2 regions of the Paenibacillus sp. FSL R5-0407 genome follow, and region 1 is predicted to be linked to the other one. Evidence: riboswitches for the same ligand, from Rfam matches in the RefSeq annotation. Region 1 holds a riboswitch; the other holds the start of a gene.
The links. A riboswitch is a leader RNA that binds a small molecule or an ion and turns the genes downstream of it on or off. The one in region 1 is predicted to bind glycine.

Region 1 (5,807 bases):
GTACTATAAGCTGGAGAAGGATACGCTGAATGATTTGACAACCACTTTTGACAACGTTTACAACACGCTGGTCGCCAAAGGAATCCCGGTTATCCTTGGCGAATACGGGTTGCTCGGCTTCGACAAAAACACTGGTGTCATCGAGCAGGGCGAGAAACTGAAGTTCTTCGAGATTTTGACCAATTATCTTAAAGAAAAGAAAATTACGCATATGCTGTGGGATAACGGGCAGCATTTTGGCCGGACTACGTTTAAATGGTCTGACGAGCAATTATTCAACATTATGAAAGCCGGGTGGACAGGACGTTCGTCCACTGCCGAAACCGATCTGATTTACCTGAAGCAAGGGGCGGAAATTCAAGATGCGAAAATCCAGCTGAATCTGAACGGAAACCAGTTGACCGGATTGTTCGCGGGCAGCGAAAAACTGGTTCAGGGCGAAGATTACGAATTGAACGGGGAAGAGCTGATTCTTAAAGCCAGCCGGCTCACGAAATTGACGGCGGCCGGACATTTGGGCCAAAACGCTATTGTCAACGCACGTTTCAGCTACGGTCCGGAATGGAATTTTAAAATCGTTGTCAACAAAACGCCTGAGCTCTTCAATGCCTCCGGGTCCACTGAAGAATTTGCGATTCCTACAGTATTTAACGGGAACCAGCTTGCCACGATGGAGGCGGTATATCCTGGCGGCGGGAATGCCGGACCGCAGGATTGGACTTCTTTCAAAGAGTTCGGATACACCTTCGCACCTTCGTTCGCGACCGACCAAATCAAGCTTTTGCCTGAATTTTTCAAAGAGGTGAAAGACGGAGAGGTCATTCTGAAATTCCATTTCTGGAGCGGCGAGATTGTGAATTACAAGCTCACAAAGAAGGGAACCGTCGTGAAGGGGCAAGTTTCGGCAGAATAAAGGATTTGTAATCGAAGTCCTGTGCCTGTAAAGGCCTGGACTTCTTTTTTTCGTAACGGAGTGAATGTGCGAACTACTTATTTTATCTCAAGAAACCTCTTGTCCGGCTTGGAATATTAAGGTATGATAGTGTCCTTCTTGCAAAATCGCCTTGTCTGAAGTGGACGGATTTCAGCGTCTATTATGCTTATCGGAGGTGCTATACTTATGCTCTATTTCACGCTGGCTTCCAAAGCCTATGCCCGCAACCTTCAATACCGCGGCGCGCATATGGTGCACAATCTCGCTAGCGCCATGTTCGGGTTCATGTACGCGTGCATCTGGATCGGCCTGGGCCGGGATCACCCTTTGGGGGAATACGGAACGCAGGGAATGGTCGGCTACATCGCCTTTACCCAGGCGGCGCTCTGGATTACCAGCTTCATCTCGAACGGTCTCGGTATTCCGCAAGCCGTCAGGACCGGTCAAATCTCGCTTGATCTGATGCGTCCCGTTCATCTGTTCAGCCATATGGCGGCCAGGGAATGCGGGCAAATCGCCTACCAGCTTCTTTACAAATCCATTCCGATTTATCTCCTGTACTTTTTTGTGTTTTCGCTTCAGACTCCACAGCATGGAATTACTTATTTGCACACCGCTGCCGGATTGGCCGGAGCTGCTTACTTATCCATTTGCTTGAATTATCTCATAGGAGTCAGCGCATTATGGACAACCGAGTCGTCATGGCTTTATTGGGGCAATCACGCGCTTATCAATCTGCTTGCCGGATTTTTTATTCCGCTCGAATGGCTGCCGGGACCGCTGGAGAGTCTGGCCTGGATGTCTCCTTATCCTTATCTGTTATATGTGCCCACGACTGTGTATCTCGGCTATGGTAATGCCTTTTGGTTATGGGGAACCCTGTTTTGGTGCGCGCTTCTGACGGTTCTCTGTCTTCTGGCGACCAAAGTGGTGCGACGGAAAGTGGAGGTGCAGGGAGGATGAAGCTTAAATCCTGGTTGACCTTGTACCGGCTGTTGATCCGCACCAGTATCCGAAGCCGGATGCAATATAAGTTTAATTTCCTGCTTGCGGCGGTGTTGGCCGCCCTGATCCAGATCTCCGAGTTTCTGATGGTCGCGATTGTACTGCATAAATTCGGCGCTATCCAGGGTTGGTCCATCTATGAGGTGGGTTATTTATTCGCGGTAATGACCTTGTCCAAAACACTGTACCGGACCTTTGCCGATGAGGTGCATCATTTGGAAAAATACCTCGTCAGCGGCGATTTCGATCAGCTCTTGACCCGGCCAATGCCGGTGCTGCTTGCATTGATGCCGCAAAATTTCCGGATTATGCTCGGCGAAGTGTTGCAGGGCGGGTTCATCCTTTGCTGGTCCCTCGGAGGGATGATGAAGGGCGGGCAAGTCGGTTGGACCGCTGTGCCATCCACTTTGTTTATTATTGGCACGGGCGCGGTCATCTTGTTCTCGATCGGTCTCGCGACGGCTACGATCGGCTTTTGGACTACACGGATCGGCGAACTGCAGACATTCACGGAGGATGCGGCCCGTACAGCGGCACAGTACCCGCTCTCGATATATCCCAAGTGGATGTCCTCTCTGCTGCTGATCGTAATCCCGGTAGGCTTCGTGAATTACATTCCGTCCCTTTATATTTTACGGGGCGAGTTGGGGGCATGGGTGCTCGCGGCATCGGCAGGCGTGGCGATCGTCTGTCTTGCGGCAAGCCTGCGCTTCTGGCGGTTCGGCATCACTAGATACCAAAGTACGGGAAGCTAGGGGAGGGGTTAAGCAATGATCGAAGCCCGGAATTTATATAAAGAGTTTAAGACCCCGGTTGTTCGGGAAGGCCGATTTTCCGGCATACGCACGTTATTCTCCAGGGAATACCGGCATAAAGAGGCGGTGCGCGGCATCAGCTTTCAAGTGGAACGGGGAGAATTTGTCGGCTATATCGGTCCGAACGGAGCGGGAAAGTCGACCACGATAAAGATGTTGACCGGGATCCTGCACCCCACCTCCGGCGAGGTGTCCGTGGGCGGCTGGAACCCGCACAAGGACCGCCGGAAAGCGGTGCGGCAGCTCGGCGTCGTGTTCGGACAGCGGAGTCAGCTTTGGTGGGATCTTCCGGTTAAGGATTCCTATGATATTTTGGCTCAAATGTACGATGTCAGCCCGGCCGATAAAAATCAAAGATTGAATCAGTTTGCAGAGCTGCTGGATCTGAATGAATTTTGGGAGACGCCAGTGCGAAAGCTGTCCCTTGGTCAACGGATGCGGGCGGATATTGCAGCCGCCATGCTCCATAATCCCGAGCTGCTGTTTCTCGACGAGCCGACGATCGGGCTGGATGTGCACGCGAAAGTCAATATCAGGCAGTTTTTGCGCACACTGAATCAGGATTTCGGCAAAACGATTTTGCTGACCACGCATGACATGGACGATATCGAACAGCTGTGCAATCGGGTCATGGTCATTGATCACGGGCAACTCACGTATGATGGAACCATCCCGTCCTTGCGGGAGATGATCGGGCTGCCGACATCCATCCGGATCAAGTTCCGTGGGGCTTATCATGTACCGGAGGATTTGGACCGCCGCGCTCATTCTCATTTGTTCCGTGTGACGGGCATGGAGGACGATACCGTTATGATCGAGGCAAACCGTACCGAGGTCAGCACGATGGAGATCATCCGAATCGTGGGCACCTGGGGCGAGATCGACGATATTGCGATGGAGGAGCCGGAATTTGAGGAGGTTATCCGCAGCTTTTCCGCCTCCTGAGCCAGAACTTGACATTTCTACCTGCTCAAATTACATTTAATACAAACTATAATATACGCGAATGACGATTATGGGAGAGCCCGCCATCCTTGCAGGAATGAGCGGCACCGAAGGAGCAAAGGGCAGGCCTTGCGCGCCAGTCATGAATCTCTCAGGTAACAGGACCATAATCCGACGCGACTCTGGAGAGAGCGTTCAGCCACCCAAGGGGTACGTGTCCGAGTGATGAGGGACATTAAACTTTCTGGTAACCGGGACAGAGAAGAGGCAATTGGCCTTTTCCTGTCCTTTTTGCATGACTTGACTTTCTTGAGGAATAAGAGCAGCCGGGGGAGATATCGATGCGATTCAAGAATGTGTTCTCAATTATCGGGCCGGCGATGATCGGCCCGTCCAGCTCCCATACCGCCGGAGCGGTACGGATCGGACGCTTTGCAAGACAATTGCTCGGTGCCGAGCCGACGGAGGCCGATATTTGCTTCTATGGTTCGTTTGCCGAGACCTTTAAGGGGCATGGCACGGATCTTGCGGTAGTGGGCGGTATCCTGGATTACCGCACGGATGACGAGCGGATTCGCAATTCTCTGCAAAACGCGGAGGAGGCCGGAGTGAACCTGCACTTTTCAACCGGCACGGCGCCTGGAGCTCATCCGAATACAGTAAAAATAAATTTGACCTCCGGGGAAGAGCGATGCGAAGTGATTGGGGCTTCCATCGGCGGGGGGACCGTCGTGATCCGCAACATTAACGGATTCGAAGTGAAGAGCTCCGGCGAGCTGCCTACGCTGGTGGTGGCTCATGCCGACCGTCAGGGCGTGCTGGCAGGGATTACCGCTTTGTTTAGTAAAGCGGACGTCAATATAGGTTATATTATTACCGACCGGAAGGGCAGGACAGGAGAAGCGCTTACTGTGGTGGAAGCGGACTCGGCCATTCCTGAACCGCTGATTGGCGAGGTTACCTCATTGCCTTACGTCAGCCGGGTTTCATATATTCATCTGACTTAGGAGGGAGCGGGTACGATGCGGTTTCGCAATTTGCAGGAACTCATGGAACTGTGTGAGAGTGAATCCAAGACGATTTCGGAAATTATGATTCAGGATCAGTCTGAAGAGACCGGCCAATCCGCGGCCGAGATAATGACGGTCATGACGGAATATTACCAAATCATGAAAAGCGCGGTGCATAAAGGATTGACGGAGGAAACGAAATCGCCCAGCGGATTGACGGGCGGTGATGCCAAAAGGGTGGAGGCATACCGGAAGCGTGAAGAATCGTCAGCAGGAGACATCGCCTGCCAGGCGATGGCTTATGCCCTGGCCGTGTCGGAGGTCAACGCTTCCATGGGGCGGATCGTCGCGACGCCGACGGCAGGCTCATGCGGTATCATTCCCGGCGTATTCGTAAGCGCCCAGGAACGTTTCGGCTGGGACGACGAGCATCTGGTGCGGGGGCTGTTCTGCGCCGGGGCGATCGGTTACGTGATCGCCAACAATTCGTTCATCTCCGGCGCCGAAGGCGGGTGCCAGGCGGAAGTCGGCTCGGCGATCGGCATGGCGGCCGGGGCTATGGTGGAACTGCGCGGAGGCACGCCGGAGCAGGCGGTGCATGCGGTCGGGCTGGCTCTTAAAAATACGCTCGGCTTGATCTGTGATCCGGTCGGCGGCCTCGTCGAAATCCCCTGTATCGTCCGTAACGGATTCGGGGCAGTCAATGCGCTGGCGGCTGCAGATATGGCGCTGGCCGGTGTGCGAAGCGCCATTCCGTCCGACGAGGTGATCGACGTGATGCTGGAGGTCGGCTCCGCCATGCCGAGCCGGCACCGGGAGACCGCCCAAGGCGGTCTGGCTCAGACTCCGACCGGCCGCAAGATCATGAAGGAACTGCGAGCACGCAAAAAATAGCCGCCCTTTTGGGCGGCTGTTTTTTTATACTGAAATTATGTTATACCTCTTCGGCATTCCAGGCCATCTGTCAGGTTGTACAGTTATTTTGAGATTAAACCTGTTGCTTGGTTGTCATAAACGTTTTTACCGCAGGAGGTTCATAAGATAGAAATTGATCCAGCAGTCCTTTGGGAGTCGTGTCGCTAAGCGTCATGGAACGGA
Region 2 (5,807 bases), on a different contig from region 1:
CAGGTATCGTGATATTTATTGCATTGACCATGATCGCCTATCGGATTGCGGTTAAGCGATTCCTCAAAGTGGAGATTTTATGAAATGAACGTATCGATTTCGAATACATCGGAAAAACCGATTTATCAGCAGCTTTTCGAACAGATCAGCGCCCAAATCCTGAAGGGGGAACTCGAAAGCGGGTATTGTTTACCGCCGATTCGGCAGGCGGCCCAAGAGCTTCGCGTTAGCGTCATCACCGTAAAGAAGGCTTGGGAAGAACTTGAACGAAGCGGATTGATCAATACCGTCACAGGAAAGGGTTGTTTTGTAGCCGATTTCTCGTCCGAAGAGATGCTGCAAACCCGCAACGAAATGATCTTGAAGCAAATGGAAAGCGACATCTCCTATTACAAATCTTTTGGCCTCACGTTAGACGAGGTTGTCGACCTGTTGAGGAAGATTTATTAAGAGTCTGTCTGAGACGAAAACGGATGAACGTAAATTTAAGAAAAGCCACTCCTTAAGCGGAGTGGCTTTTTTCTTCTGCCGTGATCTTGTTTTTCAGTGGCATAAATAAGGTTATGACGAGTGCGACAACAGCCAGAATCATCATGAAGTAATAGGCGTCGCTTGCCCCCAGAATGGAGGAAAGGGATTTAAGAAGCTCGGAAGTAGTGGAAGGGTTATTCTGCATCACTGTCGCCGCATGGCTTGTTGCCTGCGCTGTATAAATCGTAATGACGACAGCCGTACCAATGGCACCGGCGATCTGGCGAACGGTATTATTCACTGCCGTACCATGTGTACCGAGTTGTCTAGGAAGCGCATTTAACCCGGCCGTATTCAGCGGCATCGTGATAAAGCTTAATCCAATCCGCAGGGCAATGGTACGAATCATCAGATACATATACGTTGTGGATTGAGATAAATCCGTTACCGCCCACATCGAAGGAATAATGAACAGTAAACCAATGATGAACAGCGGCTTCGCGCCGTAACGGTCGTATAATCGGCCGGTGACAGGGGACATAAACGCATTTACAAGCGCACCCGGCAATAAGAGCAGCCCTGCGTCAAATGCCGTGAATCCGCGGCCGTTCTGCAGATAAATAGGCAGCAAGATCATGTCTGCGTACATCATCATCGTAACTAATACGTTAATGATAGAGGTTACCGTGAAGACTTTATTTTTGAAGACAGACAGGTTTAGCAGTGGATCGCCGGACTTGACTTGCCGAATACAGAATAGGGCGGTTATGACGATGCCGATGCCTAAGGACAGGATGACGATTAGATCGTCCCAGCCTTTACTGCCCGCACTGCTGAATCCGTATAACATCAAACCGAATCCGACGGTGGATAAAAGAACGCTTATGACATCAAGCTTCGACTTAGACGTTTCGGATACATTGACTAAATACTTGAAGGCTAACGCTATGACAATAAGGACAAGCGGGATGAGACCGATGAATAACCAGCGCCAAGAGTGATACTCGACTATAAATCCTGAGAGAGTCGGACCAATCGCAGGAGCAAAAATCATGGCCAGTCCAAGCAGCCCCATAGCACTGCCTCTTTTTTCAACGGGGAAAATCGCCAGCACGACACTCATCATGAGCGGCATGACGATTCCTGCACCGGCAGCTTGGATCATTCGACCCAACAATAGCACCATAAAGCTTGGCGCCGCCGCACAAATGATGGAACCGATTAATAAGAACGCCATGGCGCTAATAAATAACTGACGCGTCGAGAAGCGTTTCATTAAATAAGCCGTAACCGGAATCAATATTCCGTTGACCAGCATGAATCCCGTGGAAATCCATTGTACGGTCGTTGCCGTGACATCAAATACATCCATCAGATTACTCAAGGCGACATTCAATAATGTCTGATTAAGTGTGGATAAGAAACAGCCAAAGATTAAAATGGTGAGTAAAATCCCTTTGTTGATTTTCTTTATGTCTTCTTGCATTGCTGATGTCCTCTCCTCGTTGCTTTTGCTTTTTCGACATAGTGTCAATAAAATATATCTTATCAATATTTAAGATTGATGCCTATTTGCAATTTTCCTGAAAATGTCGACTAATCGACAGAAGAAGCGGATTGGTTGATGAAGTGACAATTAAACGATAATCGAGGGATGAAATGCCTGAACAAAAAAGAATCGACCCACGGGCCGTTCGCTCAAGAAAGATGCTGAAGAATGCCGTATTTTCATTACTGGCCGAACATATGGAAATTTCCCAATTGACCGTCCAAAAAATTGCCAACCGTGCAGAACTAAACCGGGCAACGTTTTATTTGCATTATGAGGATATTAATGACTTGCTGCGCCAGATTGTACATGAGATCTTTGATGACTTATCCATGAAAGTCGAGCCGCTGTTACAGGTGCCAAGCAACGACGAACAACAGCAGCTGGTTACATTTTTAAACTACTTTTATGAATACCGGAGCATTTTTGCCGTATTGGTTGAGCACACAGGCTTCAAAACCCACCTGTCCAACTTATTGAAAAGCTCTATAGAAAAACGTAGAGGAGAAAGGAACATAAATTCCACAGAGAGGGTGGCCTCCGTCGATATTGTTGCAGCATCGCTGCTGGGAATTATTATTTGGTGGATTAAGGAGGATACTGAATATAGCGCTGAATACATCGCGGATCAGATTACCCTGATGTACAAAAGGAGATATTTGTAACAGTGACAAGGTCTGTCACTATTAGCGTTTAAGATAGACTTGAAAGATAACATATTCGAAATAAGGAGATGAAATGATGTATAACACAGTTGGAGATTTTATCGTCGAATGGAAGAACGAAGCGGCATTAACCCAGAAGGTGCTGGACGGCTTGACCGATGAATCGCTCTCGCAGCCGGTGTACTCCGATGGCCGCACGTTAGGGAGGATTGCGTGGCATTTCGTTACGAATATTCCGGATTATTTAACGGAGTTTGGAGTCTCGATGGAGAAAGTATCGAATCAAGATGAAGTACCAAGTGCAAAGAAGATGGCGGAAACTTTTAAGACAGTTAGCTCTCAAGTGGTGAACGCTCTTCAAGAGCAGTGGAGTAATAGTACGTTGAAGAAAACCCAGAATGCCTTCGGAAGAGAAGAGTCTAACGCAACCATCTTCATGGGATTGATCAAGCATATTGCCCATCATCGCGGTCAAGTTACTGTATTGATGCGCCAAGCCGGATTGCCGATACCTGCTGTATATGGCCCCTCGAAAGAAGGTTGGGCTCTAATGGGGATCACTCCTCCGCGTTGAGGCTTGTGATTCACCGGTATAGCGACTTTTATCACTGATTAAATCATCACATCGCAAGTATTATGGTAAAATATCAGAACGGCAACAGAACTTCAATAATTTCATAATTCGCAAGCTATGATTGCTATGGATCACACTATAGCAGGAGCAGCTTCTGGAGAGACTGCGGGATTTCCGCGGCGCCGAAGGGTTCACAATCTCAGGCAAAAGGACAGAAGAGTACTGAATATTTATTTGTCATGCTGATCGCAATCGCTATTAGCAGGGCAAATACTATTTCATATTCTTTATGAACCGGGAGATTGGATGACATCCAATCTCTTTTTTGTTTTTTACCAAAGTAATGCAAACATTAAGGGGGAACTAGGTATGGCACAACCGGAATTAAAGAGAGAGCTGGCCAATCGGCATGTTCAACTCATCGCCATTGGCGGCACCATCGGTACAGGATTGTTTTTGGGTTCGGGCAAAGCGATTCAACAGGCGGGTCCGTCCATCATGATTACGTATCTGCTCGTGGGCATCGCCGTATTTTTCGTAATGAGAGCGCTGGGAGAACTGCTGTTATCCAAAGCGGGTTATCAATCGTTTACGGACATTGCCGAAGATTATCTCGGACCGCGAGCCGCATTTATCACTGGCTGGACTTATTGGTTTTGCTGGATCATGACAGCGATGGCCGACGTTATCGCTGTGGGCGTATACGTGCAATATTGGTTTGATATCCCGCAGTGGATACCGGCCGTCATCTGCCTGATCATTTTATTGGGGCTCAATCTGTTAACCGTCAAAAACTTTGGAGAACTGGAGTTTTGGTTTGCGTTAATCAAGGTCATCACAATTCTCGCTTTGATCGGCATCGGGATCATTTTGCTGATTATGGGATTCAAAACGGATGCCGGATCGGTCACGATCACGAACCTCTGGAAACATGGAGGAGTATTTCCGAACGGTGTCACAGGCTTTTTATTTTCCTTTCAAATGGTGGTCTTCGCTTATGTTGGCGTGGAATTGGTAGGCGTATCGGCAGCCGAAACGTCCAATCCGGAAAAAAACATCCCATCGGCAATCAATAAAATACCGCTGCGGATTTTGTTCTTCTACGTTGGCGCTCTTTTCGTTCTGCTGTGCATCAACCCGTGGACTCAGCTCACGGCGTCGGAAAGTCCTTTTGTAAAAACCTTTAGTTTGGTAGGAATTCCGCTTGCCGCAGGCATTATTAACTTTGTTGTATTGACTTCGGCCGCTTCGGCCTGCAACAGCGGGATGTTCTCGACAAGCCGGATTCTCTATAATTTGAGCAAGAACCGGCAGGCGTCGCCGCACTTCGGAAAGTTGAATAGAAATCATGTGCCGGGGAATTCGCTATTCATTTCTACGCTGGTCATCTCTGCGGGGGCTCTTTTGAGCAAGCTCGTTCCGGAGCAGGCCTTCGGAATTGTGACGACCATAAGTGCCATTTGTTTCATCTGGGTTTGGGGCGTCGTTCTCGTATGTCATATCAAATATAAGAAGACCCGGCCTGAGTTGCAGGCTAAATCGAAGTTCAAGGCTCCTTTCACGCCGGCCGTGAACTATGCCGTCTTAACGCTGTTCGCCGGAATTCTCATCATTATGCTGATCGCAGCGGAAACGCGTCCGGCTTTATTGTTTACGCCGCTATGGTTTGTCCTGTTGTTCATCTTGTATTCGATCGGAAGCAGGAAGGGAAGAAGCAGTCAGGATCAGAACATGATCCATAAGCAGTAAGGACGAGCAAGATTAAAGCAGGATACTCTTTTCCATTTGGAAAGGGGGATCCTGCTTTTTTTAACAGTTAGATGAGTCTGTGATAAATTTCTCATTTTGTGATTCAAATCCTGATTCATTTTTTGAAAGTGGGATAGGATGGGGTCAGTCAGTTAAACACAACGAGCCAATAGGAGGGCGAGACATAGAGATGAACAAAATCGAGATAGCCAAGGACACATACTGGGTAGGAAAGATTGATGATCGTGAGGTGCCGTTCCACCGTTTGATTCTTGCTAAAGGGACAACGTACAATGCTTATTTGCTCAAAACAGCCAAACCAACCGTTATCGATACTGTAGATATGGAATTCGGGCGTGAGTTTGTGGAGTATTTGAGTGAATTTATTGATCCGAATGACATCCAATACATCGTTATTAATCATACGGAGCCTGATCATTCCGGCGGTTTGGCAGCACTCGCGGGCAGAGCGCCTAACGCAACGATTGTGTGTACGGAATTAGCGGTTGGCGAGTTGAAAGAAATGTATAAGCTCCATTCGAGAAACTTCCTGGTTGTAAAGGATGGCGACACGCTGGATATCGGCGGCAAAACATTGAAATTCAAGGAAACGCCTTACCTGCATACTGAAGAAACGATGATAACGTATTGTATCGAGGATAAGGTTTTGTTCCCTTGCGATATTTTTAGTACCCATGTGGCCGCGACAGAATCGCTCTTCGCAGATGAAGCCGGCTATGATATTACGGATGATTTCATCGGTTACTATAATGCCATTATTCACCCGCACCGCAGATAC

Region 2: linked by a shared signal. The riboswitch ahead of NYE70_RS17145 (amino acid permease) and the one ahead of sdaAB (L-serine ammonia-lyase, iron-sulfur-dependent subunit beta) in region 1 are both predicted to bind glycine.

What each region holds. Positions count from the first base shown of each region.
Region 1 is NZ_JBBPAX010000002.1:58,820-64,626, reverse strand. It holds gene NYE70_RS19700 (cellulase family glycosylhydrolase) at 1-913, shown strand, start outside; gene NYE70_RS19695 (ABC transporter permease) at 1,121-1,897, shown strand; gene NYE70_RS19690 (ABC transporter permease) at 1,894-2,694, shown strand; gene NYE70_RS19685 (ABC transporter ATP-binding protein) at 2,710-3,699, shown strand; glycine riboswitch at 3,761-3,876, shown strand; gene sdaAB (L-serine ammonia-lyase, iron-sulfur-dependent subunit beta) at 4,041-4,706, shown strand; gene sdaAA (L-serine ammonia-lyase, iron-sulfur-dependent, subunit alpha) at 4,722-5,603, shown strand; gene NYE70_RS19670 (LOG family protein) at 5,698-5,807, opposite strand, start outside.
Region 2 is NZ_JBBPAX010000001.1:3,612,903-3,618,709, reverse strand. It holds gene NYE70_RS17170 (ABC-2 transporter permease) at 1-83, shown strand, start outside; gene NYE70_RS17165 (GntR family transcriptional regulator) at 85-450, shown strand; gene NYE70_RS17160 (DHA2 family efflux MFS transporter permease subunit) at 503-2,005, opposite strand; gene NYE70_RS17155 (TetR/AcrR family transcriptional regulator) at 2,131-2,685, shown strand; gene NYE70_RS17150 (DinB family protein) at 2,762-3,259, shown strand; glycine riboswitch at 3,404-3,484, shown strand; gene NYE70_RS17145 (amino acid permease) at 3,629-5,008, shown strand; gene NYE70_RS17140 (FprA family A-type flavoprotein) at 5,199-5,807, shown strand, end outside.